2 regions of the Actinomyces sp. W5033 genome follow, and region 1 is predicted to be linked to the other one. Evidence: riboswitches for the same ligand, from Rfam matches in the RefSeq annotation. Region 1 holds a riboswitch; the other holds the start of a gene.
What was found. A riboswitch is a leader RNA that binds a small molecule or an ion and turns the genes downstream of it on or off. The one in region 1 is predicted to bind ZMP and ZTP.
Positions count from the first base shown of each region.

Region 1 (14,439 bases):
GGGGCAGGTGGTCACGTGGTGGGCTCGTGGGGACCATGGTCGCACACGGCGGACCGTCAGGGGGCCCAGTCGCTCACAGGAGGTCGTCGCGCCCCTCGGCCCTGAGCCCGTCGACGACCCCCTTGACCGCCTGCGCCTGCCCCGGTGTGGTCACCAGCAGCGCGTCGGGGGTGTCCACGACGACGAGGCCGGGAACCCCCAGCAGCACGACGCGGCGGCCGGTGGTGGAGGCGACGAGCGAGCCGGCCGAGCCCACAGCCGTCACCTCACCGGCCGCCTGGGTGCCCTCCGCCCCGCTGACACCCGCCAGGACGGCGGCGCCGGCAGCCGGGCCCTGCTCCTGCACGGGGACGAGCCCGACGAGCGCGTCGAAGCCACCGACGTCGTCCCAGCCCATGGAGACGGGCACGGTCGCCACCCCTCCGGCCGCGGCGACCGGCTCAGCGATGGCGTGGTCGATGGCGATCCTCTCCAGCCCCGGCCACACGCGCTCGAGGACCTCCTGGCGCTGCGGGGTGTCCCAGGCGGCGGCGATGCGCTCGATGCCCTCGGCCAGCGCGGGCCTGAGCCGCGCGAGGTGATCGAGCAGGACGCCGGCGCGGGCGACGAACATGCCGGCGTTCCAGCGGTAGTCACCGGTGGCCAGGTACTGGGCGGCGGTCGCGGCGTCGGGCTTCTCGGTGAAGCCGAGCACGCGGCGCCCGTCGGGGGCGCCGGGCACCTCGGTGGGCTCGCCGGCGCGGATGTAGCCGAAAGCGGTCGAGGGGCCGGTGGCCTCGACGCCGATGGTGACGACCCAGCCCGCCTGGGCCAGGAGGGCGGCCTGGCGGACGGCGGCGTGGAAGGCGGGCTCGTCGGCGATGGTCTGGTCCGCGGCGAAGGAGCCGACGACCGCCTCGCGCCCGTGGCGGCGGGCGATGACGGCGGCGGCCAGGCCGATGGCGGCCATGGAGTCGCGCGGGCTCGGCTCAGCCAGCAGCCTCTCGCACGGCACGCCCGGCAGCTGCTCGGCCACGGCCGCCAGGTGCGCACTGCCGGTGACGACCGTCGTCGTGCAGGCCACCGCCTCCAGACGGGCCACGGTGCCCTGGATGAGGGTCCGTCCCGTGCCGGTGAGGTCGAGAAGGAACTTGGGGTGGTGGCGCCTGGACAGCGGCCACAGCCGGGTGCCTGCGCCTCCGGCGGGGATGATGGCGTGGATAAGGGGGGCGCTCAGGCCCGCGGCGGTGTTGTCGGACACCACCCCAGGCTACCGGGCACCGCCGTCGGCCCCGGCGGATCGAGGGGTCCGAGGGCCGGCCGCACCGGCCCCGGTCCGGGCGGGCCCCACAGGCCCGGGACAGGCTCACTCGCGCGCGGGAGCGCCGCCCAGGGGCACGACGTCGAGCAGCTGCCACACGCCGTCGTCCCCCATCCGGTCCAGACGCACGCAGTCAACGACGAACTGGCCGCGGATGCCCTCCGCGGCGGCGAGGGCGTCGTCCAGGGCCTCGTCATCGACCTCGTGGGCGAGCGTGAGGTGCGGGTGGAAGGGGAATCGCAGGTTGCCGGCCAGGGGGCCCGTCGAGGCGCGCAGGGCGGCCTGCAGGGCGTCGAGCTCGGCGGCGCCGTCACCGACGGCCAGGTAGGCCACAGGACTGACTGGGCGGAACGAGCCGGCTCCCCCGACCTCGCACAGGAAGGGCGCCGTGACCCCGGCGACGCGGGCCACGTGCGCGCGCACCTCCGGCAGACGGCGCGAGGCGACCGCGGTGGGCGGCACGAGGGTGACGTGCGGCGGGATCGACAGGGCCAGGGGGTCCCCGGCGTCGAGCCGCACCACCCGCACCTGCGAGGCCCACGGCTGCGGCAGGGGAACGGTCACCCCCACGACGCACTGGTGCGCGTCGGTCTCAGGAACCTCCACAGCTCCTCCTCACCTGCGTCCCGGGCGGCGGTGGCCCGTCTCGCACTGCGGACCGCAGCCGGGCGGGCCGCGACGTGCCAGCCACCCCACAGCCTATCGGACCGGCGCCGGCCACCCCGGAGAGATGAACCCCGGGGCCCTGCTCTGGCAAGATGACACCATGCCGCACGAGAGCACGCCCGCCCCTGGCACCGCAGCCACCGCCCCCGTCTTCTCCCCCGCCCTCACCCCCGAGGAGGGCCACACTGCCGCCACCACGCTCTTTCGCGAGGTGTTCGGCACCGAGCCCGACGGCGTGTGGTACGCGCCCGGCCGCGTCAACATCATGGGTGAGCACACCGACTACAACGGCGGCCTCGCCCTGCCGATCGCCCTGCCCCACCGCGCGCACCTGGCGCTGCGGCGGCGTGAGGACCGCACGATCCGGCTCGTGTCCCCGCAGACGCGTGAGACGGTGGACGTGCTCGACCTCGACGCCATCGGGCCCAAGGGAACGCCCGGTGAGGTGAGGCACTGGAACGCCTACGTCGCAGGCGTCGCCTGGGCCCTTGAGCAGGACGGCCTCGGCCCGCTCACCGGCTTCGACGCCGCCCTGTACTCCTGCGTGCCGCTGGGCGGCGGCCTGTCCTCCTCCGCGGCCCTGGAGGCCTCCACCTGCGTCGCCCTGGACGAGGTCTGCGGCCTGGGCCTGGCGGGGACGGCGCAGGAGCCCGACGACGCCGGGCGCGCCCGCCTCGTGCGCTCGTGCGTGCGTGCGGAGAACGAGATGGCCGGCGCCCCCACCGGGGGAATGGACCAGTCCGCCTCCCTGCGCTGCCATGAGGGCCACGCCCTCGGGCTCGACTGCCGCACCGGCGAGACCACCCAGGTGCCCTTCGACCTGGCCCCCGCCGGGCTCGCCCTGCTCGTCATCGACACCAGGGCCAAGCACTCCCTCGTGGACGGGCAGTACGGCGCCCGCCGCGCCGCCTGTGAGCGCTCGGCCAAGGTCCTGGGTGTGCAGCTGCTGGCGGACATCGACGTCAACGGCCTGGACCATGCCCTGGCGCGCCTGGCCGCCTGCGGTGAGGACAGCGCCGCCGAGCTCGTCATGCGCACGCGCCACGTCGTCACCGAGATCGACCGCACCCGCCGTCTCATCGCCCTCCTGCAGGAGGGCCGGCCGCTGGCCGGGGACACCCTCGCCCAGGTCGGCGCACTGCTCAACGGCTCCCACGACTCGCTCAGGGACGACTACGAGTGCACCTGCCCGGAGCTGGACCTCGCCGTCGAGGCCGCCCGCGCCGCCGGCGCCCACGGCGCCCGGATGACGGGAGGCGGCTTCGGCGGCTCCGCCATCGCGCTGGTGGACGCTGACAAGGTGGACGAGGTGGCCCGCGCCGTCGTCGCCGCCTACGCCGAGGCCGGCTTCACACCGCCCGCCTTCCTCAACGCCGTGCCCTCGGCGCCCGCGGGCCGCCTCGCCTGACCCGCAGCCCGGCGCCGGAGGGGCCGACGTCGGCCGTCAGGGCACGGCAGCGGCGCCCTGACGGCCGCACGCCCCCTGAGGGCGATCTCATCCCCGGGGATGAGATGAGGCCCGGGGCACCTGTCCTAGCCTTCAGGTGTCATTCCCGCGTCCTCGCCGCCCCGGAGGAGCTCTGTGAAGCGTCACGTCCTTCCCACCCTCAAGGTCCTCATCGCGCTCGTCATCGCCGTCGCGCTGACCAAGATCGCCTTCTTCCCCGACAGCGGCGACGAGGCCTCCACGGGCCCGACCCCCTCCTACGAGGTCACTACCCAGACCACCCAGGCGGTCATCGGGGACATCTCCAACACCGTCAACGTCAAGGGGCAGGTGGTCGAGGACGCCGCCCTTCAGGTGCAGGCCACCCTCAACGGCGTCGTGGACTCCTTCGAGGTCACCAAGGGCTCCTACGTCACCGCCGGGTCTCCCCTGCTCTATCTCAAGAAGGTTGAGCCCCAGGAGCCCGTCCAGGAGGTCGGCGAGGACGGCAGCATCACCCAGGTCCGGGTGGCGGACAAGGTCACCTGGGCCACCGTCTACGCCCCCGCGGACGGCGTCGTCTCCTTCAACGTCATCGAGGGGCAGGACACGACCATCGGCATGGTCGTCGCCACCGTCTCGCCGGGCACCTACTCCGCCGTCGGGACCATCACCCCCTCACAGCAGTACCAGCTGACCAACGCCCCCACAACGGCGGTGCTCAGCCTGGAGGGCGGCCCTGCCCCCTTCGAGTGCCAGAACCTCACCATCGGCACCAAGACGCAGAAGCAGACGACGCCGGAGGGATCGTCCACGCCCTCGGACGGCACCAGCGTCGAGGTCCGCTGCCCCATCGCCTCCTCCCAGAAGGTGTTTCCGGGCCTTCCCGTCACCATCGGAATCGACGCCGGCTCCGCCACCGGTGCCCTCATCGTGCCGGTGACCGCCGTCGAGGGCGCCAGCGGCACCGGCAACGTGTGGGTGGTGACCGACCCTACCAGGCCCGACCTCGCTGAGAAGCGCCAGGTCACGCTCGGCATCAACGACGGCTCCTCGATCCAGGTGACCGACGGGCTGAGCGAGGGGGAGCAGATCCTCCTCTTCGTGCCCGGCAAGGACGTCGTGCGCACCGGGGAGCCCAACAGCTGCGACCAGTACGCCTGCTACGACGAGAACGGCCGGGAGTACCTGTGAGCACCCCGGTCCTCAGTCTCAGGGGCATCGCCCGGACCTTCGAGGTCCCTGACTCGGGCCCCTTGCACATCCTCACCGGCGTTGACCTCGACGTGCGTGCGGGTGAGCACGTGGCCATCGTCGGCCGCTCCGGCACGGGCAAGTCCACCCTGCTCAACATCCTCGGCCTCATCGACCAGCCCTCGGCAGGCTCCTACAGCATCGACGGCCGCGACACCGCCGGGCTGGGCGAGACCCGACGCGCCCTCCTGCGCGGGCAGACCTTCGGTTTCGTCTTCCAGTCCTTCAACCTCATCCCCGGACTGACGACGACGCAGAACGTCGCCGCCCCCCTGCTCTACGACCGTGGCCTCGCCTTCTGGGGCCGCGAGGCCCGCGCGGAGGAGCTGCTGGACGCCGTCGGGCTCGCGGACAAGGCCGGCGGGCGCATCGACCGGCTCTCGGGCGGTGAGCAGCAGCGCGTCGCCATCGCCCGGGCGCTGGCCCGCAGGCCGCGGGTCATCCTCGCGGACGAGCCCACCGGTGCCCTGGACGTGGACACCGGCACCACGGTCATGCGGCTGCTGGAGCGCCAGTGCCACGAGACCGGCGCCGCCCTCATCATCATCACGCACGACCTGACGGTGGCCAGCCGCGCCACGAGCCAGTACCGCCTCGAGCACGGTGTGCTCACCCCCATCGACATCGCCCACCGCGAGCCGGGCTCGCTCGAGAGCCTTGAGGAGGTCGGAGCGTGAACGGCGTCCTCACCGGCACCGTCGGCGCCCTGGTCGAGGCATGGGCGCAGCTGCGCATTGGCAAGCTGCGCGTCATGCTGTCCCTCGTCGGGGTCGGCGTGGCCGTGGCGGCAATGACCTTCGTCATCGCCTTCGGCCAGGTCTCCGCCGCCGTCAACGACCAGCTCATGGAGCAGTGGAACGGACGTCCCGGCACGGTCCGGCTCACCGTCACGCCGTCGGGGCAAGCCGGCTCGGACACGCCCGCCGACGCGCAGGCAGCCGGGGCGGCCGCGCTGGCAGCCGGGGCGGCAAGGGGCGGCGCAACCGGTGTAGGAGGTGGCGGCGCGGAGAACGTCGCCACTGCCGCGGCGGGGCAGAGCAACGCCGAGCGTGTTGAGCGCGCCTACGCCGGCTTCATCGAGCGCTACCGGATCAGCCACTGGGCGACCAGTGACACGACGACGCTGCGCCTGAGCCTGGCAGGCATGCCGACCAACGTGTCCACGACCGTCGTCTCCGGCGGGTACGGCATCGTGCACCGCACGCAGGTGCTCCAGGGCCGCTGGTTCAGCGCCGACGACGAGGACGACCTGTCGCCCTCCATCCTCGTTAGCCGGCAGGTGCTCGACGCCATGGGGGTGCAGGAGCTCACCGGCCCGTTGCAGGTGCGCGGGCTGGCGCCGGTGGACACGACGTACACCATCGTCGGGGTCCTCAAGGGCGACGGCGACAGCGCCTGCTACGTCGATCCGCAGACCGGCCAGGAGGTGTGCGAGGGGCAGCTGACCGCCATGGTGCTGGACACGCCCTACTACCGGCTGCTGCCGCCCACCGTCGAGCGCTCGGTGCCCACGCTCGAGGTCTGGGCCGGTGTGGGCAAGGGCTCCGAGATGGAGACCCTCATGAAGAACCACTTCAACGCCGTCTTCGGACACAACTCCGCTCAGGCGCAGAACAACGAGTTCGGCACGATGGGTGACTTCGCCAGGACCTTCACGCTCGTGGTCACCTCCGCCGGCGTGTTCATCATGGTCCTGGGTGCCCTGGGGCTCATCAACATCTCGATGGTCACGGTGCGTCAGCGCATCCACGAGATCGGCGTGCGGCGGGCCTTCGGAGCGACCAGCCGACGCATCTTCTTCTCCATCATGCTGGAGTCCGTCGTGGCGACGGTCGTGGCGGGCATCATCGGCATCGGTGTGGCCATCGTGGCGATGCGCGTGGTGCCGCTGGACGCGTTGTTCAACGGTTTCACGGTCACGAACCGGCCGCCCTTCCCGATGTCGGCGGCGCTGATCGGCCTGGCGGCCGCTTCCGGCGTGGGCGCCCTGGCGGGCATCATTCCGGCAGTCGTCGCCGTGCGCATCCGCCCTATCGACGCCATTCGTTTCTGACACGCGCGGGGCCGGGGCAGTCGGCTCCTCTCTCCCGACGGATCACCTGCCGCCCGGCGGATCACGCGCTGGTCAGCCGTGCCACAGCCCCCGACGTCGCGACACAGCCCCCGACGTCGCGACACAGCCCCAGCCACCGGCGCCACGCCCGGTCACCCCCAGTCCTCGTGCAGGCGCGAGCGCAGGCTGCGCAGACGCAGGACGCCAACGGCCGCCAGCGAGGCACCCGCAAGGCAGGTCGGCATGGAGACCAGCCACAAGGCTGTGGCGCCACCACCGTCGAGCACGCTGGCGAGCACAGGCAGCAGGGCCCCCACGACCATGACCGCGGCCCCCACCCACACGCGCCGCCCCGCCGCGGCACGTCCGCGCCGCACCTGGGCCAGGGACCCCTCCTCGGGGCCGGGAGGCCCCATGCGCCCAGGGCCGCTCGTGCTGCTCATACCCGCTCCCTCCTGCTCACCGCCGCCATGAGGCCGCGTTCACCGCCACGTAGGCTACGGCTATGCGTATCGCCACCGTCAACGTCAACGGGATCCGTGCCGCCGCCCGCAAGGGCATGGCCTCCTGGATCGAGTCCTGCGCCCCCGACGTCCTGCTCCTGCAGGAGGTCCGCGCCGACGAGGAGACGGCCGCGGCGCTCCTGCCCGGCTACGCCTGCGTCGTGTGGCCGTGCCGGATCAAGGGACGTGCGGGGGTGGCCGTGGCCGTGCGCGAGGACGCCCCCCTCACTGCGGGACAGGTCCGTTACGGAGTCGCCGCACCCGGTGCCGAGGAGCCCGACGTTGACTCCGGGCGCTGGCTCGAGGTGGAGCTCCTGCCCTCAGGGGCCGGGCCGGGGAGCGCCCCCACCCTCACCGTCGTGTCCGCCTACCTGCACTCGGGCCAGCTCGGCACCGAGAAGATGGACCAGAAGTACGCCCACCTCGACCTTGTCGACGCGCGTATGGCGGCACTGCTCGCCCGGGCGGCTGAGGGCGGGCCCCAGGTCCTCATGGCCGGTGACCTCAACGTCGTGCGCTCGCCGCAGGACATCAAGAACTGGCGGCCGAACCACAACAAGGTCGCCGGGGTCATGGACGAGGAGATCGCCCACCTCGAGTCCTGGTTCTCCTCGGGCTGGATCGACGTCGCCCGCGCCCTCGCCCCTGAGGAGCAGGGCCCCTACACGTGGTGGTCGCAGCGGGGCCAGGCCTTCGACAACAACGCCGGCTGGCGCATCGACTACCAGGTGGCCACGCCCGCGCTGGCCGGGCACAGCACCGCCGTGCGGGTGGATCGCGCCGCCTCCTACGCCGAGCGCTGGAGCGACCACGCCCCCCTCGTCGTCGACTACGTCCTGTAAGGGGCGCGAGCATGGGTCTCCTCGGCCGTCGGCGCACCAGCGGCCCCACGCCCCCGCCCTCCGGCGCCCAGGCCGACGGCGCCGCCCGCCTGCGCACCATCCGCGCACGCGTGTCGGGCCAGGTTCAGGGGGTGGGATTTCGCTGGTACTGCACCGAGCAGGCGCAGCAGCTCGGGCTGGTGGGCCGGGTGAGCAACCTGTCCGACGGCGACGTCGAGGTGCTGGCCCAGGGTCCGGCGGACGCGGTCTCGCAGCTCGTGGCCTGGCTCTACCACGGCCCGCGCTGGGCGCGCGTCGACGACGTCCGGATCGTCGAGATGGAGCCGGGCAGCCTGCTGTGGCGGGACTTCCGGCCGGGCAACTGAGCCCACCGGGCGTCCGGCCCTGCCGGGAGCGGGCTCCCACGCAGGGCCGGCCCAGCCGGAGACCGGCTCCCGAGCGGGCCCGGCAGGGTCTCAGCCGGCGAGCCGCTCGGCGGTCTCGACGACGTTCGCCAGCAGCAGGGCACGCGTCATCGGTCCCACTCCCCCGGGGTTCGGGGACAACCAGGAGGCGACGCGATCGACGCCCTCGGCCACGTCCCCCATGATGCGGCCCTTGCCCGTGGCCGGGTCCACCACGCGCGAGACACCGACGTCCAGGACGACGGCGCCCGGGCGCACCATGTCCGCCGTGACGATCCCGGCGCTGCCGGCCGCCGCGATGACGGCGTCCGCACGGCGCACGTGCTCGGCCAGGTCCGCCGTGCCCGTGTGGCACACGTCCACGGTGGCGTTGACGTCCTTGCGCATGAGCAGCAGCCCGATGGTGCGGCCGACGGTGACACCGCGCCCGATGACGCACACGTTCTTGCCCGCGAGGTCGATGCCGTGGCGCGTGAGGAGCTCGACGCAGCCACGCGGGGTGCACGGCAGCGGCGAGGTGATCGGCTCGCTGCCGCGCAGGACGAGACGCCCAAGATTGGTCGGGTGCAGGCCGTCAGCGTCCTTGTCCGGGTCGATGCGCTCGAGCACCGCGTTGGTGTCGATGCCCCTGGGCAGCGGCAGCTGGACGATGTAGCCGGTGCAGGCCGGGTCCGCGTTGAGCCGGTCGATGGCCGCCTCGACCTCGGCCTGGGTGGCCGTGGCGGGCAGGTCCACGCGGAGGGACTCGATACCGACCTCGGCACAGTCGGCGTGCTTGCCGGCCACGTAGCGCACGCTGCCGGGGTCCTCACCCACGAGCACGGTGCCCAGCCCCGGCACGAGACCGCGCGCACGCAGCGCGTCCACCCGCTGCCTCAGCTCGACCTTGATGGCCGCGGCCGTCGCGGTCCCGTCGAGGACCTGGGCGGCGCCCGCCCAGGGGGCTCTCACTGCTCGAGCCCGTCGTAGAGCGGGAAGGCCTCGGTCAGGGCCTCGACGCGGGCCCGCAGGCCGGCCAGCAGCTCGTCGTCGGCCCGGTCGGCGGCGCCGGCGACGAGGACGTTGGCGATGATCTCCGCGACCTCGGTGAACTCGGCGGCGCCGAAGCCACGGGTGGCCAGCGCCGGGGTGCCGATGCGCAGTCCGGAGGTGACACGCGCCGGACGCGGGTCGAAGGGGACGGCGTTGCGGTTGACGGTGATGCCGGCGAGGTGGAGAAGGTCCTCGGCCTGCTGGCCGTCGAGGGCGGCCTCGCGCAGGTCCACGAGCACGAGGTGGACGTCCGTGCCCCCGGTGACGAGGCTGATGCCGGCAGCCTTGACGTCGTCGGCACGCAGGCGCTCGGCGAGGATCGCGGCGCCCTCGACGGTGCGCGCCTGGCGGTCGCGGAACTCGTCGGTCTGGGCGATGCGCATGGCGACGGCCTTGGCGGCGACGGCGTGCATGAGGGGGCCGCCCTGCTGGCCGGGGAAGACCGCGGAGTCAAGCTTCTTGCCCAGCTCCTGGCCACGGCTGGACAGGATCATTCCGGAGCGCGGACCGCCGATGGTCTTGTGCACGGTGGTGGACACGACGTCGGAGTGGGGAACGGGGTTGGGGTGCAGGCCGGCGGCGACGAGTCCGGCGAAGTGCGCCATGTCGGTCCACAGGTAGGCGCCGACCTCGTCGGCGATGGAGCGGAAGGCCTCGAAGTCCAGGTGGCGCGGGTAGGCGGACCACCCGGCGATGATGACCTTGGGACGCTCACGCAGCGCGGCCTCGCGCACCTGGTCCATCTCGATGCGGTGGGTGGTCTCGTCCACGCCGTAGGCGGTGGCGTGGTAGAGGCGGCCGGAGAAGTTGATCCGCATGCCGTGGGTGAGGTGGCCGCCGTGGGGCAGGGCGAGGCCGAGGATGGTGTCGCCGGGGGCGGCCAGGGCGTGCAGGACTGCGGCGTTGGCCTGGGCGCCGGCGTGCGGCTGGACATTGGCGTAGTCGCCGCCGAAGACAGCCAGGGCCCGCTCAATGGCCAGGGACTCGGCGACGTCGACGACCTCGCAGCCGCCGTAGTAGCGCTTGGCGGGGTAGCCCTCGGCGTACTTGTTGGTGAGCACCGATCCCTGCACCTGGAGGACGGCGCGGGGCACGAAGTTCTCCGAGGCGATCATCTCGAGGGTGCCGCGCTGGCGGGCGAGCTCGCCGTCGAGGACGGCGGCGATCTCGGGGTCGAGCTGCGCCAGGGGCATGTTGTTGAGGGCCGTGGGGGCGGTCATGGTTCTCCTTGGTGTCCGGACGTCGCCGGCGTCGCGCGCCGGCAGCTGCGGCATCGGCCCAGGCGGGCGACCAACTGCTCCGTGCCGGTCTCCCGGCAGCGCCGCCGCTCCCCGGTGGTTGGCCCACCTGCGCCAGTCGCGACGACGTGCCCATGCTAGCCTCCGGCGCGTGCCGCCGCGTACCTGCGCCGGCACGCGGGTGCCTCGTGGCCCGAGGGCGCCCGGTGACCCCGAGACCGTCGGTGTCCACCGGGCGCAGGCGGGTACCACGGACCTGGGCGTCACGGCCGGGCGCCCCGGCGAGGCAGACCGCCGAAGGCGGCTACCCTGCGGCCATGACCATCACCGCCGCCCCCGCTGAGGCCGTCGCCGTGGCCGACGCCCAGCACCTCGTCCTGACCCTGTCCTGCCCGGACCGCCCCGGCATCGTCCACGCCGTCACCGGCGCGCTCGCCCGCCGCGGCGGCAACATCACCGAGTCCCAGCAGTACGGCGACAACGAGACCGGCCTGTTCTTCATGCGCGTGACAGTCCTGACCCGTGTGCCGCGCAGCGAGCTCGAGGCGGACCTCGCCGAGCTCGCCGCCACCTACGAGATGACCTGGGCCCTCGATGAGGCCGACCGCCGCGTGCGCACCCTGCTCATGGTGTCCAAGGAGGGGCACTGCCTGTCCGACCTGCTCTTCCGCGCCAAGAGCCAGGGCCTGCCCATCGACGTGGTCGGCGTCGTCGGCAACCACGAGACGCTGCGCGATGTCGCCGAGTTCTACGGTGTCCCCTTCCACTGCGTGCCCGTCACCCGCCAGACCAAGGAGGCAGCGGAGGCCGAGCTGCTGCGCCTCGTCGAGGAGCTGGGAGTCGAGCTCGTCGTCCTGGCCCGCTACATGCAGATCCTCTCGCCCGCCCTGTGCGAGCGGCTGCACGGCAACGTCATCAACATCCACCACTCCTTCCTGCCCTCCTTCAAGGGCGCCAAGCCCTACCACCAGGCGCATGAGCGCGGCGTCAAGCTCATCGGTGCCACCGCCCACTACGTCACCGAGGACCTGGACGAGGGCCCCATCATCGAGCAGGACGTCACCCGCGCCTCGCACGCCGACTCGTCCCTCGTCCTGCAGCGCAAGGGCCAGGACGTCGAGCGCAGGGTCCTGGCGCAGGCGGTCAAGTGGCACGCGGAGCACCGGGTGCTGCTCAACGGCCGGCGCACCGTCGTCTTCTCCTGAGGCCTCGGCCGGGATCAGCGGGGCGGGCGCCTGGGCGCTAGCCTCGGGCCATGACGGCCCTTGACATGCTCATTGACGTCCTGTCCCGCTCCCGCGAGCGCTTCGACCGCGCCCTCGCCCTGCCGCTGCCCGACGACACGCAGGACTGGCACCACACGCCCGAGGAGGCCGCCCAGGTGGTGGTCGCTGACCTCGCTACCCTCGTCGCCTACCTTGACGGCGCCTACGCGCTGGCCAGCTCCTACCTTCGCGGCCTGACACCACAGGTGCTCGACGAGGTCGTCGACCGCTCCTGGGAGCCGCCCGTGACCCGGGCGGTGCGGCTCGCCTCCGTCATTGACGACGCGGCGCAGCACTCGGGGCAGGCCGTCTACACCCGCCGCCTGCTGGGGCTGCCCAGCTGACGCAGGCTCGCGGCCGCGCTTGCCGGGCCCGTTACCCGGCCGGTGACGTCACGCACCGTGTGGGGCCGCAACCCGCGTTGCACGCTCATGTGACGCGGGGGTGCGCCGGATCCGCGTGATTCCGCAGATGCTCAGTTCGGGCTCTTCACATGCCGAGGCTCCCATGTGCACGGGAGAACCTCATGCACATGGGAGCCAGAGGACCGGTGTTCAAGGTCAGAGCGAGCTCCCCGGAATACCGGGCAAATCCTCAGGTTCTCGACGTCACTCCAACACCATGAGCGTGCGCGCGGCCCAGCTGGCACCGGCGGCTGGTGCGGTGACGGCCGCGCCGCCGGGCCTCACTCCACCTCCTGGCCACGGCGCAGGACGGTTACGGGGCGCAGATCGGCGTCGGTGACGACGAGGTCAGCCCTCATGCCCGGCTCGAGGGCACCCACGGAGTCGTCACCGAGGATCTCGGCGCCCTGGCAGGAGGCCGCGAAGACGGCGTCCACAAGGTCAACCCCGCCCTTCCATGTGGTGCGCACGACGTCGAGGAGGTGAGAGGTGCCGCCGGCGATCGTGTCCGTGCCCGCGACGTAGGCGACGCCGTCCTCCACCTTGACGGCCTGGGGACCCAGGACGTAGTCACCGTCAGCCATGCCGGCCGCCGCCATGGCGTCGGTGACGAGAACGACGTTCTCTCGGCCCAGCGTCTCGAACATGTCGAGCACGATGGCCGGGCTCAGGTGGGTGCCGTCGCCGATCATCTCCAGGACGCAGTCACCGCCGACGGCCGCGGCCAGGAACTCCGGCACCGGGCCGGGCGCACGGTGGTGCATGGGACGCATGCCGTTGAACAGGTGGGTGGCCGTCGAACGGCCCGAGCGCACGGGCAGCCCGGCCTCGACGCGGGCCTGGATGCGCTCGGAGGCGTCGGCCATGCCGGCGCGCACCGGGGCCGCCTCGGAGTCGGTGTGGCCGAAGGACGGAAGGGCCCCGCCCTCGATGAGCGCGGCGACGACCCCGTCGTCGCCCGTGACTCCGGGCTTCTCCGGGGCGATGGTCATGGTGGCGACGTGGCCACGGCCGAGCTCGATGAGCTCGCGGGTCAGGGCGGCGTCGGGGTCGATGATGTAGGTGGGGTCCTGGGCGCCGCAGCGCTCGTGGGAGACGAAGGGGCCCTCGAAGTGGATGCCGGCGAGCTCGCCGGCGTCGCACAGGTCTGCCAGGACCTTGGTGCGCTCCTTGAGGACCTCCGGGGCGGCGGTGACGCAGGAGGCGACGAGGGTGGTGGTGCCGTGGCGGCGGTGCTCGAGGACGCTGACCATCGCCTGCTCGGGCGTCTCGGCGTTGGGGAAGGACTCGCCACCGCCACCGTGGCAGTGCACGTCAACGAGGCCGGGCAGGAGGTAGCCGCCCTCAGGAGCGGGGGTGGCGCTGGCCAGGGCCTCGGCGAAGCCGAAGCGCTCGGCGTCCTCGCAGGGGCCGACCCAGGCGATGTGGGAGCCGGACAGGACGAGAAGGCCGTCCTCGATGATCTGGAAGGGGGTGACGACTCGGCCAGTGAAAGCGACGGTGCTCATGGCACGAGCATACGCCCCAGACCGCCAGTTGTCTGACGTCTGACACCCTGTGATGGATATGAGATTCCCCGGAGCGGGAGCCCCGAGCCGCGCGGGTGCCTGCGCTCAGGACGCCATCCGTGCGTCCATGCGCCGCACCGCCCTGTCGACATCGGCCTCCAGGCGCGCCGAGCGCCGCGCCGACCGCTCCCAGATGAGCCCCTGCCCCACCGGCCGCACCGCCACCACGCGCCCACGGTCCACCAGCAGCGGCCGGAATATCCCGTTGGCCGCCGGGCAGATAAGTCGCTCGCCCTGCTCATCCGTGAGGCAGGAACGGTCTTTGTACCCCACGTGCAGCTCATCGAAGGAGGCGAGGAACAGCGTGGCAGCGGCCTGGCGGCGCGAGCCCGACAGGAGGTCCGGCAGGTCCTCGCGCAGGTACATGGTGGTGCCACGCTCGCGCGCCGACGGCGCCCCAGCCCCGTCTCCCGCCATGACGAGGGCGCCGCGGGGCCCCTCCTCCACCCGCGCGCGGGCCAGGGGCACGAGCCCTCGCTCCACC
Region 1 is NZ_JBPPGD010000005.1:146,452-160,890, reverse strand. It holds gene ACSJJR_RS05075 (mannose-1-phosphate guanylyltransferase) at 74-1,240, opposite strand; gene ACSJJR_RS05070 (2'-5' RNA ligase family protein) at 1,346-1,906, opposite strand; gene galK (galactokinase) at 2,067-3,374, shown strand; gene ACSJJR_RS05060 (efflux RND transporter periplasmic adaptor subunit) at 3,549-4,586, shown strand; gene ACSJJR_RS05055 (ABC transporter ATP-binding protein) at 4,583-5,323, shown strand; gene ACSJJR_RS05050 (ABC transporter permease) at 5,320-6,699, shown strand; gene ACSJJR_RS05045 (hypothetical protein) at 6,852-7,142, opposite strand; gene ACSJJR_RS05040 (exodeoxyribonuclease III) at 7,205-8,044, shown strand; gene ACSJJR_RS05035 (acylphosphatase) at 8,056-8,409, shown strand; gene ACSJJR_RS05030 (bifunctional methylenetetrahydrofolate dehydrogenase/methenyltetrahydrofolate cyclohydrolase) at 8,500-9,399, opposite strand; gene glyA (serine hydroxymethyltransferase) at 9,396-10,700, opposite strand; ZMP/ZTP riboswitch at 10,750-10,850, opposite strand; gene purU (formyltetrahydrofolate deformylase) at 11,036-11,923, shown strand; gene ACSJJR_RS05015 (mycothiol transferase) at 11,974-12,327, shown strand; gene ACSJJR_RS05010 (N-acetylglucosamine-6-phosphate deacetylase) at 12,669-13,895, opposite strand; gene ACSJJR_RS05005 (DNA glycosylase AlkZ-like family protein) at 14,001-14,439, opposite strand, start outside.

Region 2 (14,439 bases), on a different contig from region 1:
GACGCGCGAGCAGGTCCTGCTGCTGGCGAGCCTGACCCGCGAGGGGATCGCCCTGACGGAGGGCTCGGCGCTGTGCGCCCTGCTCGCCGAGAACGGTGTCGACCTGGCCCAGTGGGCCGGTGCTGAGCGCCTGCTCCTCGCCTCCCTGCCCGCCGAGGACGCGGCGGCATCGGGCACCGGTGCCCCGGAGCGGCTGGAGGGGTGGGACTCGGTCATCCTGCGCCGCAGCCTGTGAGGACCGGTTAGGGTCTGGTCCATGGTCCACGCGCGACTGACACAGGTGCGGCTCGATCGCTTCAAGTCCTACCGCGATGCCGAGGTGGCACTCGGCCGCCTGACGATCGTGACCGGACGCAACTCCAGCGGCAAGTCGAACATCCTCGACGCCATTGAGGTCCTCGCGCGGCTGTCCGGCGGCGAGTCACTTGCTCAGGCTCTGGACGGCGCGGGCCGGGAGCGTGCACCCGTGCGTGGGGGCTCTCGTGGTTGTGCACCCTTCGGTGAGGACGCCTTCGGCCTGGGGTGCCAGATCGACCTGGGTGGGGACAGCATCCTCGACTACCACATCGAGGTTGAGGTCGAGCCGGTCCTGAGGGTACGCCGCGAGCGCCTGGAGGAACGGGGGGGGCGACATCGCGCGTGTGGTTCGAGGTCCGACATGAGCGGGCGGGCAGTCTTCAGGTCGCCTACGCCAACGGCAAGCGAGGCCAGAACCCTCAGGTGAGCGTGCGGGACGACCGCAGTGTGCTGGGGCAGCTGAAGACGGTGATCATTGCCGAAACTAAGACAACCCGGGAGCTCTTCGACCGGACAGCGATCGTGAGCGCGGTCCTGGGCAACACCTTCCACCTTGATCCGGTGCCACCGCTCATGCGGGACTACGTCTCCCCGCGCGAGTCCCGGCTGCGCAGGAACGGGGAGAACATCGCCTCGGCGGTTGCGGACCTCAGAGGCAGGGACCCGGCACTGTTCAGCCGGCTGGAGGACATAGTGCGTACGGTCGCCGACTGCGACGTTCGCGCGCTTGACTTCTCGCACACTGACGACCGTCAGATCATGCTCGCCCTCGATGAGAGACGCGTGCCCAAGACCTCCGCCCGACTCATGAGCGACGGACTGCTGCGATTCCTTGCGGTGGCGACAGCGCTCATGACCGCGTCCACCTCGCTTGAAGTCGGTGAGCCGGACGCTGTCGGATCCTCCCGGGATGGGCATGTCCCCGGGGTCCTGCTCGCCATCGAGGAGATCGAGAACGGGCTCCACCCCTCGCATGCGGCGCGTCTGCTTGAGCTCGTGGAGGAGTCAGCGAAGCAGCCTGGTGTGTCGGTGCTACTGACCACCCACAGCCCAGCCTTGCTGGACGTTCTGAGTGGGGACCTCCTGAGCAGCGTCGTCGTCTGCCACGCTGGCCGGATCTCACGGCTGTAGGACCTACCGGGATACGCCACGGCCATGGCCGGCGGAACACTTGGCAGAGTGGTCTCCAAGGGCGAGCTTGTCTCCGATGAACAGGGCTCCCATCCCGACTACAGCGAGTTCATGCGTCTCATCGGAGTGGATGCATGAACGTCTGGTTCATCGACTCCTCGGTGCTCGACCATCTCGTCCACGTCCCGGGATGGTCTAAGCCCGGCTCGGAGGACCGCGCAAGGATTCAGACGCTCATGAACGAACGTTCCCAGAACAAGGATGGGTTTGTCCTGCCGATCACCGCCGTCATCGAGACGGGAAACCACATCTGCCAGGTCAACAACGGTGATGAGCGTCGAGACGCTGCTGAGAAGCTGGGCAAGATCCTTCAGCTTGTCGTCGACGGCAGAGCGCCCTGGGTCCTTGACGAGGTCCAGTGGGACGGGACCTTTCTTCAGCAGTTCCTCGACGGGGGTAGCACCGGACAGCCTTGGATCGATCTCGCTACACAGGGCAAGAACGGCCTGGGTGGGGGAGACCTGACTCTCCTCGTTGAGCGCGACCAGTACTGCGCGCACGGGACTGACGCCTAAGCGCGTGAGGATCTGGACGCTTGACACCGCGCTGGAGGCCTACGCCTGAGACAGGGACGCACGCTCATGTGAGTCGGTGCCGCGCTCGATCCGCAAGATTCCAGTGGTTTCCGGCATGAGTGTTGTGGGTCGCTTAGCTCCCATGTGCGTGCGGGACACGCGCGCACATGGGAGCTGCGGCGGTCATCTTCGCGGTCTAAGAGCGAACCGCAGGATTTCAACGACAGACCCGGGTCGCCGCCGCAACGTGGTGACCACGAGCGTGCCACCGCCCGTATCGGTACCGGTGACCTAGGGCTGAGACCGGCCCCGGCGACCGGTGCAGGCGCTCGCGGCCCAGCACGCCACCAGCAGCAGCGACAGCGTCCACACGGGCCCACGGGCCAGCTCCCACACGAAGAGCGCGGCGAAGACCGGCGCTCGCTGGGTCACGCCCAGGGTGACGCCCGCTCCCGTGAGGGCGGCCGCGCCCACGCTCACCGGCAGCCCGAGCGCGCCCAGACCCACGGCGAGGACGGCCCCCACACTGCCGCCCAGGCAGAAGGAGGGGGCGAGCAGACCTCCCGTCGCCCCCGCCCCGAGCGTCACCGCCGTCAGCAGCGGCTTGAGCGCGACGACACCGAGCAGGGCCGCTGCAGCGGCGGCCCCGGTGGGGGAGATCAGAGCGGCCTGCATGGCGTCACGCCCGTTGCCGGGCAGCACCGACAGCCACAGGGAGGCCGTGCCCGTGAGCAGACCCGCCGCCCCGATCGCCAGCGGAAGCGTCCACCGGCCCTCCAGTGGGTGGCTCCTCACCCAGGCCCACAGGGCGCGCGCCGCCCACCCCGCTCCCGCCGCCGCCGGGACGGTGGCGAGGCAGCCGAGCAGTGCAGCCCCGCTGGGGGAGGCCTGCGGCATGAGCAGGCTGGGGTGCCCACCCGAGTGAAGCCACGACACGAGCGTGGCGATGACGCTCACCGGCAGGGCGACAAGCGCCCCCCCCGTCGCCGGGTCCCGGCCAGCATGACGATCTCGACGGCGTAGGCGCAGCCCCCGACAGGCGCGTTGTACATGGCCGCCAGACCCGCACCGGAGGCCGAGGCCACGAGCAGGGCGCTCCAGGAGCGCTCCAGCCCCAGCCACCTCGACACCCGCGCGGCGACCGCACCCGCCGCCAGCCGCGGTGCGCCCTCACGGCCCACCGAGTTGCCTGAGCCAACCGTGAGGACCTGGAGGACCGCGTCCCCAAAGGGACGCAGCAGCCCCATGCGCCGGGCCGAGTCCCCGCCGGGGTCGGCCACGACGCGCTCAACACCGATGACGCCCCCGGTGGCGCGCTGCCACCACCACAGGGCCCCGGCCAGCACACCTCCCGCGGCGGGTGCCAGGACCCGGCGAAGCAACGGGGCCGCCTCCACGCGCTCAGGCAGCGACCCCTCGCCGACACCGTAGAACAGCGTCTCGAAGCCCTCCAGGAGCAGGGCCATCGCGATGCCCACGAGCCCGGCCGCCACACCCGCCAGGACGACGGCGAGCACCAACCGGACGACGGCGCCGGGGCGCCCGGGCGGGTGCGGCGTCACGACTGACGCGGCGCGCGCAGCGGGCGCTCGCGCCCCAGGTACCAGACCGCGGCCGCCGTCACGGCCGTCTCGGCGAGAAGGAGCATGACGAAGGGCCCGTTGAACCGGTACCACCCGCTCACGGTCTCCGACTGGTAAAGCCCGTTGAGCAGGACCCCGGTCAGGTTGCCGCCCACGTGCATGCCCAGGGCGAAGCCCAGGGAGTCCAGACGCAGGACGGACCATCCAGCCACCAGCCCGAAGAGGAGCTTGGCGGGCACCTGGGCGGCGTAGACGGAGGCAGTGCTGCCCGAGGAGATCCAGGTGGGCAGGTGGAGGGCGACGAAGGCCAGGGCAGTGGTCCACAGGGCGAACCCGTCCCCGAAGTGCGCCCGTAGGGGCTCCATGAGGCAGCGTCTCATGGAGCCCCTACGGGACGGCATTCATGAGCACACCGACGCCCACCGCGCCGGCCAGGGCACTGAGGAGCCCACTGAGGGTTACAGGGGCGAGGACGGCACCCGGGTGCTGGATCGGGTAGCTGACCGCGGTGCTCAGGGCACACGGGAGCGCACCGACGGCGAACAGCAGCCACCCGCTGCGTGGCCCCCGTGACGCGACCAGGTCGCGCCAGCCGCGGCGCCAGACGAGGAACCAGATGGCCAGCGCTCCCAGGTGCAGCAGGACGAAGACCTGCCAGGGACCGCCGACCAGGGCCAGGACGACACCGACCGACAGCGCCCCGCCGAGCAGCACCAGGGCCGCCCAGGCGCTGCGGCGGGTGCGGGCCCCCTCAGCCCTGGGCGGGGCCGGTGCAGGAACCGACGACGTGTCCTGGGCGTCGGGGCCGGGCGTGGACGGGAGCGCGGGGAGAGGTCTCGTGCGGTGCAACGGGATGCCCTCCTGGGCGGTGCAGGCGGGTTACTCGGCGTCGGGGATGAAGGCCGACAGGGAGCTGGGCGGGACCGGGCCGTCGTTCTCGTTGACCAGGCCGATGGCGTCGCGCATGCTCATCCACCACTGTGAGCGTGGACGGCGCTTGTCCAGGTCCAGCTCCTCGTTCATCCGCGCGAGCGGGTGGCTGACGAGCTGGCCCCGCACGAGCCCCACGTAGGAGGCCGCGAAGGTCCCCGCCTCCAGCTCGGCCGACAGCAGGCGCAGCGCGTGGTAGACGAGCTTGGTGGCCATGATGCGGTCGAAGGCCGTCGGGCTCCCGCCCTGCTGGATGTGGCCGATGATCGCCTCGCGCACGTCGTAGAGCCCGTGGGCCTCCTCGGCGAAGATCTTCGCCAGGACGTCGGTCGTGTAGTTCTCACTCGCCTTCTCATTGCGCACCACGAGGTAGAGCTTGCGGCCCGAGCGGAAGGACTCCACCATGCGCTCGGAGTCAGCGGCCAGCTCCTTGAGCGTGATGCCGTCCTCATTGAGATAGACGCGCTCGGCCCCTGTGGCGATGCCGCTCATCAGCGTGAGGTAGCCGCAGCGGCGCCCCATGGTCTCGGTGACGAAGCAGCGGTGCGAGGCGGCGGCGGAGAGCTTGATCGCGTCGAGGGCGTGCACCGAGGCGTTGAGCGCCGTGTCCGCGCCGATGCTCAGCTCCGAGCCTGGAAGGTTGTTGTCCACGCTGGCCGGCACGCACACGATGGGGATGTTGAAGGCGGGGTAGCGGTCGCGCTCGGTGACCAGCAGGTGGGCGGCGAGGTAGGCGTTGTAGCCGCCGATGACGAGCAGCGCGTCGATCCGGGCGGACTCGATGGCGCGACCGAGCGCGTAGAGCTGCTCGATCCGCGGGACCTCGCGGCGGGTGCCGAGCTCGGCCCCGCCGTCGCCGACCCATCCCTCGACGTCGTCCCAGCTCAGCTCCGTGACGTTGCCGTCCAGCAGGCCGGGGAATCCGCCGTTCACGCCGAGCATCGTCATCCCGTGGTCGAGCCCCAGGCGCACGGCCGCACGGGCCGCCGTGTTCATCCCCGGGGCCAGCCCTCCGGCGTGGACGACGGCGACGCGCTTGGCGGCGCGGCCGTCACCTGTGAGGGCCTCGGACTCGTGGTGGAGGCCGCCCGGGACGGCGGGGGAGAGCTCGGGCGGGGTGGACATCGTCTCGAAGACCGAGATCATCTCGGCAAAGGAGCCGCCGCGTGAGCGGACGGCCGCCTCGTAGTCCCTCGAGGCCACCATGTCCTTGATGGCACGGGTGGCCTCGACCTGCTCCATCATCGGCAGGCGGTGGATACGGTTGTGGTGCTCGGCGATGATGACCGGCTCCGAGCCGGTCGTGGCCAGGACGGCCTCGCGGGCCGCCGCGCAGCCCAGCAGCGTGGACATCCACCGGTCGTAGGCCGAGGGCTGGCCACCGCGCTGGACGTGGCCGAGGATCGTCACCCGCGGCGTCTCCCCGGTGCGCTCCTTGATGGCCCGGCTGACGTCGTCGGCGGTGATGCGGTTGCCGTCCCGGTCGGTCGCGCCCTCGGCCACGATGACCATGGACTCGCGGCGCCCGGCCTCACGGCCCTTGGTGAGCTTGAGGCACATGTCGTCCTCCCAGCCCTCGGCGGGTGGCATCTCCGGGATGAGGACGTAGTCGCAGCCACCGGCGACGGCGCTCATGAGGGCCAGGTAGCCGCAGTGGCGCCCCATGACCTCGACGACGAAGGTGCGCTGGTGCGAGGCGGCCGTGGAGGAGATGTCGTCGATGGCCTCGAGGATGCGGTGCAGGGCGGAGTCCGTGCCGATGGTCATGTCCGCACCCACGAAGTCATTGTCGATGGAGCCGACGATGCCGGTGACCATGAGCGCCGGATGGGCCTGTGCTGTCTCCGGGCTCAGGCGGCCCGCGGCCACGAGGTCGCTCAGCAGCCTCGGCCAGTTGGTGCGGAACTCGTTCGTGCCCGTCAGCGAGCCGTCACCGCCGATGACGACGAGGCGGTCGATGCCGTGGAGCAGCAGGTGCTCCGCGGCGTCCATCTGCCCCTCCCACGTGCGGAACTCGTCCGAGCGGGCGGTGCCGATGACGGTGCCGCCGCGGTGGAGGACCGCGCTGACAGAGTCCCACTCGAGGGGGCGGATGCCGTCGCCGCCGGCCACGGCTCCGGCCCAGCCCTCCATGACGGCGTAGGGCTGGGCGCCCATGCGCAGGGTGGCGCGCACGACGGCGCGCACGGCCGCGTTCATGCCCTGTGCGTCACCACCGGAGGTGAGCACGCCGACGCGTACCTTCGCGCTGTCGGGAGTCATGACGGGAGAGGGGTTGTGCTCGAGGGCGACGGGGCTCATGCGGGCGTCCTTCTGTGAGGGGACAGGTCCGTGCCCCATTGTGGTCGTTCGGCGCCGGGGCGTCACGCGATCGGGGACGGGCCCGGCCCGGGGGGCGCAGGATCGGGCACGCCGCCGTCCCGTCAGCACCGCGATGGGGAGAGCGGGGCGGACCAAGGTCCCAACACTGAGGTGAACCGCCCTCATGGCGGAGGTTGGCCGCGCTACCCTCGACTGGCTGGACCCGCTCAGCACGTGGCGGGCCGCACCACCCGACGACGGGACCAACCGGGAAGGACTCGACGCTCGATGGACCTGTACGAGTACCAGGCCAGGGACCTCCTGAGGCGCCACGGCGTGCCCGTGCTCCAGGCAGAGGTCACCGCGGACCCCCTCGCCGCCGAGCGCATCGCCCAGCGGCTGCTGAGCGGCCATTGCCCCCTCGTCGTCGTCAAGGCCCAGGTCCGCACCGGTGGGCGCGGCAAGGCGGGCGGTGTGCGCCTGGCCCGCACCCCCGCCCAGGCGCGCGAGGCGGCCCAGGCCATCCTCGGCCTGGACATCAAGGGCCACACCGTCGAGCAGGTCCTCGTCTCCGAGGGCGCCGACATCGCCCAAGAGCTCTACGCCTCCTTCCTCCTGGACCGTGCCGGGCGCCGCTGGCTGGCCCTGTGCTCTGCCGCGGGAGGCATGGACATCGAGTCGCTCGCCCAGGAGCGGCCCGAGGCGCTGGCCCGCGTCGGCATCGACCCCCTCGAGGGTGTCACGCCTGAGGTCGCCGCCCGCATCACCGCCGCCGCCGGGATCGCCGAGCCCCTGGCCGGACGCGTCGCAGAGGTCCTCGTCCTGCTGTGGCGGGCCCTCGTGGCCGAGGACGCCACCCTCGTCGAGGTCAACCCCCTGGCCGTCACCCCCGACGGCACCGTCCTCGCCCTGGACGCCAAGGTCAGCCTCGACGACAACGCCGCCTTCCGCCATGAGCCGCTCGCCGGCACCGGGCAGGACGTAGCTGCCGACCCCCTTGAGGAGCGCGCCCACGGGCTCGGCCTCAACTACGTGCGCCTGGAGGGGCAGGTGGGTGTGCTGGGCAACGGTGCCGGTCTCGTGATGTCCACCCTCGACGTCGTCGCCGCAGCCGGCACCCGCCACGGAGGTGTGCGTCCCGCCAACTTCCTCGACCTGGGAGGCGGCTCCTCCACCGAGGCGATGGCCACCGGGCTCGAGCTCGTCGCCTCCGACCCCCAGGTGCTCTCCGTCCTCGTCAACGTCTTCGGCGGCATCACCTCCTGTGACACCGTGGCCGGCGGCATCATCGCCGCCCTCGGGCGCCTGGGGGGGCTGGGCAAGCCCGTCGTCGTCCGCCTGGACGGCAACCGGGCCGAGGAGGGCCTGCGCATGCTGGACCAGGCCGCCCTGCCCGGCGTCACCGTCGTCGGGACGATGGACGCTGCCGCCGACGTCGTCGCCCGCCTCGCGCACGAGGCCGGTGAGCGCCAGGCCGGTGCGTCCGACCCCCGTCCCGACACACCGCAGGAGGCCTGAGCCATGAGCATCTTCCTCACCGAGGACGACCTCGTCATCGTCCAGGGCATGACCGGCTCCGAGGGCCGGCGCCACACCCGCCGCATGCTCAGCGCCGGCACCCGCGTCGTCGCCGGCGTCAACCCGCGCAAGGCCGGCACGACCGTCGCCTTCGACGTCGAGCCCCTGGGCCCCGCCGCCGCAGGCGTCACCGCCGGCACCGTCGAGCTCCCCGTCCACGGCACGGTGGCCGAGGCGCGCGCCGCCACCGGCGCCGAGGTCTGCGTCGTCTTCGTGCCCCCGGCCCACGTGCGCAGCGCCGTCGCCGAGGCCGTTGACGCCGGGGCGCGCCTCGTCGTCGTCATCACCGAGGGGGTACCCGTCGCGGACGCCACCTGGGCCATCGCCTACGCCGCGGCCCACGGCACCCGGGTCATCGGCCCCAACTGCCCCGGCATCATCAGCCCGGGACGCTCCAACGTCGGCATCACGCCGCCGGACATCACCGGACCGGGCCCCATCGGCCTCGTGTCCAGGTCAGGCACCCTGACCTACCAGCTCATGCACGAGCTGGGCGACATCGGCTTCACCACCTGCGTCGGCATCGGTGGGGACCCCGTGGTCGGCACCACCCTCATCGACGCCCTCGAGGCCTTCGAGGCCGACGAGGACACCCGCCTGGTCGTCATGATCGGTGAGATCGGCGGTGACGCGGAGGAGCAGGCGTCCGCCTACATCGCCTCCTCGATGACCACGCCGGTGGTCGCCTACGTGGCCGGCTTCACCGCCCCCGAGGGCAGGACGATGGGCCACGCCGGGGCCATCGTCTCCGGCTCCACGGGCACCGCCGAGGCGAAGAAGCGCGCTCTGGAGGCCGTGGGCGTGCGTGTGGGGCGCACTCCCTCGCAGGCGGCCCAGATCGCCCGCGAGCTGCTGCGCACCCTCGAGGCTGCGCACGACGGCGGCGAGCAGTGAGCGCCGCCCGTCGCCTGCCGCGGGACTGGCCCCTCGCCGTGCGCGCCGGGCTCGAGGCGGTGGCCGCAGGGTGGGCCGTCGCCGCCGTGCCCACGCTCGCGGTCTACGTCGCCACCTCCTCCCTTGACGCCGCCGCGGCGCTGTCAGCGGGCGGTGCGCTGCGCACCGCAACAGCCCTGTGGAGCCTGTCGCTGGGCGGCTCCTACGGCACACCGGACGGTCCCGACGGCGTCCTCGGACTGCCGCTGCTGGGCCTGAGCCTCGTCGTCCTGCTCCTGGCACGCTCGGCCGTGCGCCGCTCCCGGCTGCTCGGGCTGTCCTCCGCCGCCTGCGCCGTGGCGGCCAGCGCCCTGGCCACCGTTGTCCTGCTCGTCCTCGCCACCCCCGCGGGGTCGCGGACTTGGCCGACGGCGCTCGTCCTGCCCGGCCTCGTGGCGCTCGTGGCCCTCGCTGACCTCCAGCGGCGCGGCGCCGGCTCCCCGGCACTGTCCGGCTGGTGGTCGCGCCGGCCAGCCTGGGTGGACCCGGCCCTGCACCTGGCGCGCACGACGGCGCTCGCGGCGGCGACGCTGTCAGCGGTGGTGCTCGTGGCGGCCGCCGTTGACGGCGCGCCGCGCGTGTCCCGGCTGCACGACGCGCTCAGCAGCTCAGGGCCCGTCGCGGTGCTCGGACTGCTGGCGATCCAGGCGGCCTGGCTGCCCGACGCCCTCGTCTGGGCGCTGTCCTGGCTGGTCGGCCCGGGCTTCCGGGTGGGGCAGGGAAGCCTGTTCTCACCCGACGCCGTCATCGCCGGCCCCGTCCCGACGCTGCCCGTGCTTGGCCTCCTGCCCACCGGCCCGCTGGGCGGCGAGGGCTCAGGCGCCGGCCTGTACGTGCCCCTCGTGCTGACCCTGGCCTCCCTGGCGGCCACATGGCGCAGCCGCCGTGCGCTGGCAGGGTTGGCGCTCGGACAGTCCGCCCTCGCCGGGGCGGCTGGCGCCGTCACCGTCGCCGCCGGGGCCTGGCTCGCCTGCCTGGCGGCCCGCGGCCCCATCGGTCCCGGGAGGCTGGCCGAGGTCGGGCCCGTCACGGGTCTGACGGTCCTGCTCGTGGCGATGGAGGTGGGAGTGGGCCTCGTGGCGGGAAGCGTCATCGTCCACCCACGGGCTCGGGTGCTCACCGAGCACGGGGTCCGCTCGGCGGCGCTGGCGGCCCGCGGCGCCGCCGGCGGGGCGCGCTCGCGCGTCGGTGCCGGGATCGCCGCCACCCGTGAGACGGCTCGCGAGCGCTCAGGTCGCGGCGGCGACGCCGGCGCCACCACTGACGAGGACGCCACCGGCGCCGCCACGGGCGGCGACGGGGACACCGCTGGCACGCAGGCCGGCTGAGCGCCCGTGCCGGCCGGGTCGTCGTCAGGCTCACGACCGGCCGCCCGGCGTGCCGGGCCAGCGCGGCGCTAGGCTGGGGCCGGCCGCGACTGGCGAGGGTGGGCCACCACCGGGGAGCGGCCGCACGATGGATGAGCAGGGGCGTCGCCCGCCTGGGCGCCCCGGCCGACCGATCGCACCAGGAGCGCGTATGAGCACGCCCGTCCCCACCACCCACGTCCCCACCGAGGGCCTGACCGACCCCGAGCAGGTGCCTGTGCGCCGCGCCCTCGTGTCCGTCTACGACAAGACCGGCCTCGTCGAGCTCGCCACCGCTCTGGCCGACGCCGGCGTCGAGATCCTCTCCACCGGGTCCACCGCCGCCACGATCGCGGCCGCCGGTCTTCCCGTCACCCCCGTCGAGGACGTCACCGGCTTCCCCGAGTGCCTTGAGGGCAGGGTCAAGACCCTGCACCCGCGCATCCACGCCGGCATCCTCGCCGACCGCCGCAAGGCGGAGCACATGGCCCAGCTCGACGAGCTCGGGGTCGCCCCCATCGACCTCGTCGTCGTCAACCTCTACCCCTTCACCGACACCGTCGCCTCCGGCGCCCCCTTCAACGCCTGCGTCGAGCAGATCGACATCGGCGGGCCCTCGATGGTGCGTGCCGCCGCCAAGAACCACCCCGCAGTCGCCGTCGTCACCGACCCGGCCGACTACCCTCGCGTCGCCGCCGCGGTCGCGGCCGGAGGCTTCCAGCTCGCCGAGCGCCATCGGCTCGCGGCCAGGGCCTACGCCCACACCGCCGCCTACGACGCCGCCGTCGCCACCTGGTTCGCCCAGCAGGTCGAGGACGGCGAGCCCCAGGCAGCTCCTGCGCCGCCCGCCTACGTCGGCCTGGGCCTCGAGCGCCTTGAGACCCTGCGCTACGGTGAGAACCCGCACCAGGCGGCCGCCGTCTACACCCAGCCCGGCACCACCGGAGGGGTCGCCCACGCCACCCAGCTGCACGGCAAGGCCATGAGCTTCAACAACTACACGGACACCGACGCCGCCCTGCGCGCCGCTTACGACCACGCCGACGTCGCCGTCGCCGTCGTCAAGCACGCCAACCCGTGCGGCATCGCCGTGTCCGCCAGCGGCGACGTCGCGGAGGCCCACCGCAAGGCACACGGCTGCGACCCCGTCTCCGCCTACGGCGGCGTCATCGCCACCAACACCACCGTCACCGCCGAGATGGCCCGCCAGGTCGCCCCCGTCTTCACCGAGGTCGTCGCCGCGCCCGCCTTCGAGGACGAGGCTGTGACGATCCTGTCCGCCAAGAAGAACCTGCGCCTGCTGCTGGTCGAGCCCCCCGCGCGCGAGGGCTACGAGATCAAGCCCGTCTCCGGTGGCGCGGTGGTCCAGCAGCGCGACACCTACCAGGCCCACGACGACAACCCCTCGACCTGGCAGCTCGTCAGCGGCCCGGCCGCTGACGAGGGCACCCTGGCAGACCTGCGCTTCGCCTGGCGCGCGGTGCGGGCGGTGCGCTCCAACGCGATCCTCCTCGCCCGCGACGGCGCCACCGTCGGCGTGGGTATGGGGCAGGTCAACCGTGTTGACTCCTGCCGCCTCGCCGTCGAGCGCGCCAACACCCTGGGCCTGCGCTCGACCGGGGACGCCGCCAAGGACCAGGCCGGCCAGCAGGAGACGGGCGCCGTCGGCGGCGCTGACGCCTCCAGGCTCCTCCAGGCGCAGGCGCCTGAGCGGGCCCGTGGCGCCGTGGCCGCCTCCGACGCCTTCTTCCCCTTCGCGGACGGCCTCCAGGTGCTCATCGACGCGGGTGTCAGGGCCGTCGTCCAGCCGGGCGGCTCCATCCGTGACGAGGAGGTCATCGCCGCGGCCCAGGCCGCCGGCGTCACCATGTACCTCACCGGAAGCCGCCACTTCGCGCACTGAGGACGGCGCGCGGCGGCACGGAGCCGCCCTCAGCGGCGGGCGCCGGGGCGGGCAGGCAGCACAGGCTTCCTGCCGCGGCCTTCCCCCGGCGCCCGCGCGGGCCGCACCACGGCCCGGGGCTGCCTCGCTACGATGCGGCTGTGAGCCAGGAGGAGCCTGGGGCGCGCACCGCCCCGACGCGTAGCGGGCGGCGCCCCAGCTGGGGGGCCGTGCACCACGAGCCCTACTCGACGCTGAGCGTCGTGGTCACCACCGTCGCGCTCGCGGGCGTGCCCGCCCTGGCGCTCACCGGCCACCACCGGCTCTCGGTGCTGTGGCTCGCCTGCCTGGTCCTGGGGCTGTCCGTGGTGAGGGTGCTGCGTCCTGACGGCACGTGGATCGCCGCCCGGGGCCGCGTGTTCGACGCGCTCTTCGGCCTGCTCCTCGCGCTCGGGCTCCTGGCGCTGAGCGCCTACGTCGAGCTGCCGCGCGTGTTGTGACCGCCGTGAGACGTGAGGTCTCTCACCGCTGAGGCCCCAGGGCGCGGCAGCCACAGGGCCGCCGGCCGGCACGCCGCGCCCGCGATGTGTGCCCGAGTCGGTGCGGGGCTGGCACGTGTGGCATGCTGCCGACGCACCGGGCAGCATCCCCGCTCCCGGCACCTCATCCCTCGGAAGGCCGGACATGTCCACCGCGACCACGAACAGCCCCGCTGACCAGCGCGGATTCCTCGCCAAGGGCGGGATCCTCGTCTGGGTCCTCACCGCGATCGTCCTCGCCCTGCTCCTCGGAAGTGTCAAGGTCGGCGGCACCCACCTCGTCCCCATGACTGTGGGCCGCGTCTTCGCGACCTTCTCCGACCTCTTCAGCCAGTTCCTCAGCTTCTCCATCCCGCTCATCATCATCGGCCTGGTGACGCCCGCCATCGCGGACCTGGGCCGCGGCGCGGGCAAGTGGCTCGGCGTCACCGCAGCCATCGCCTACGGCTCGACGCTCTTCTCGGGCTTCCTCACCTACCTCGTGTGCGCGAGCGTCTTCCCCCGCCTGCTGGGTGCGGGTGCCCTGTCCGAGGTCGCCGAGCCCGGCAGCGCCCTGACCTCGTACTTCACTGTCGAGATGCCCGCCGCGGTCGGCGTCATGACGGCCCTGCTGCTGAGCTTCGTGCTCGGCATCGGCCTGTCGATGGTCCCGCGCGGCGTCCTGCGCAAGGGCTTCATCGAGTTCCGCGCCATCATCACCTCGCTCATCGAGAAGATCATCATCCCGCTGCTGCCCCTGCACATCTTCGGCATCTTCCTCAACCTCACGTACACCGGTGAGGCCTGGTCGATCATGCGCACGCTCGTGCGGGTGGTCATCGTCGTCCTGCTGCTGGAGGTCGTCATCCTCGGGGTGCAGTACCTTGTCGCCGGTGCCATCGGCCGCCGCAACCCCGTCAAGGCGCTGGCGACCATGCTGCCCGCCTACCTCACGGCCCTGGGCACCTCCTCCTCTGCGGCGACCATCCCCGTGACCCTCGCCCAGACGAAGAAGAACGGCGTGTCCAGCGCCGTCGCCTCCTTCACCGTGCCGCTGTGCGCCACGATCCACCTGGCCGGCTCCACCTCGAAGATCTTCGCCTTCGCCTTCGCCATCGTCCTGACCCAGGGCATGACGGTCTCCGCCGCCCAGTGGGTCGGCTTCATCTTCATGCTCGGCATCACGATGGTGGCGGCCCCGGGCGTGCCCGGCGGCGCCATCATGGCGGCCACCGGTCTGCTGTCCTCGATGCTCGGCTTCAACGACGCGCAGGTCGCGCTCATGATCGCCACCTACATCGCCCTCGACTCCTTCGGCACCGCCACCAACGTCACGGGCGACGGCGCCATCGCCATCGTCATCGA
Region 2 is NZ_JBPPGD010000002.1:203,169-217,607, forward strand. It holds gene ACSJJR_RS02375 (alpha,alpha-phosphotrehalase) at 1-235, shown strand, start outside; gene ACSJJR_RS02380 (AAA family ATPase) at 257-724, shown strand; gene ACSJJR_RS02385 (AAA family ATPase) at 721-1,428, shown strand; gene ACSJJR_RS02390 (hypothetical protein) at 1,563-2,003, shown strand; gene ACSJJR_RS02395 (chloride channel protein) at 2,295-2,960, opposite strand; gene ACSJJR_RS02400 (chloride channel protein) at 2,957-3,565, opposite strand; gene ACSJJR_RS02405 (CPBP family glutamic-type intramembrane protease) at 3,562-3,966, opposite strand; gene ACSJJR_RS02410 (hypothetical protein) at 3,974-4,435, opposite strand; gene ACSJJR_RS02415 (6-phosphofructokinase) at 4,466-6,778, opposite strand; gene sucC (ADP-forming succinate--CoA ligase subunit beta) at 7,106-8,335, shown strand; gene sucD (succinate--CoA ligase subunit alpha) at 8,339-9,289, shown strand; gene ACSJJR_RS02430 (cell division protein PerM) at 9,286-10,656, shown strand; ZMP/ZTP riboswitch at 10,732-10,821, shown strand; gene purH (bifunctional phosphoribosylaminoimidazolecarboxamide formyltransferase/IMP cyclohydrolase) at 10,847-12,577, shown strand; gene ACSJJR_RS02440 (DUF3017 domain-containing protein) at 12,718-13,056, shown strand; gene ACSJJR_RS02445 (dicarboxylate/amino acid:cation symporter) at 13,241-14,439, shown strand, end outside.
Region 2: it holds a riboswitch for ZMP and ZTP, as region 1 does, so the genes downstream of both, purH (bifunctional phosphoribosylaminoimidazolecarboxamide formyltransferase/IMP cyclohydrolase) here and glyA (serine hydroxymethyltransferase) in region 1, are expected to answer to the same signal.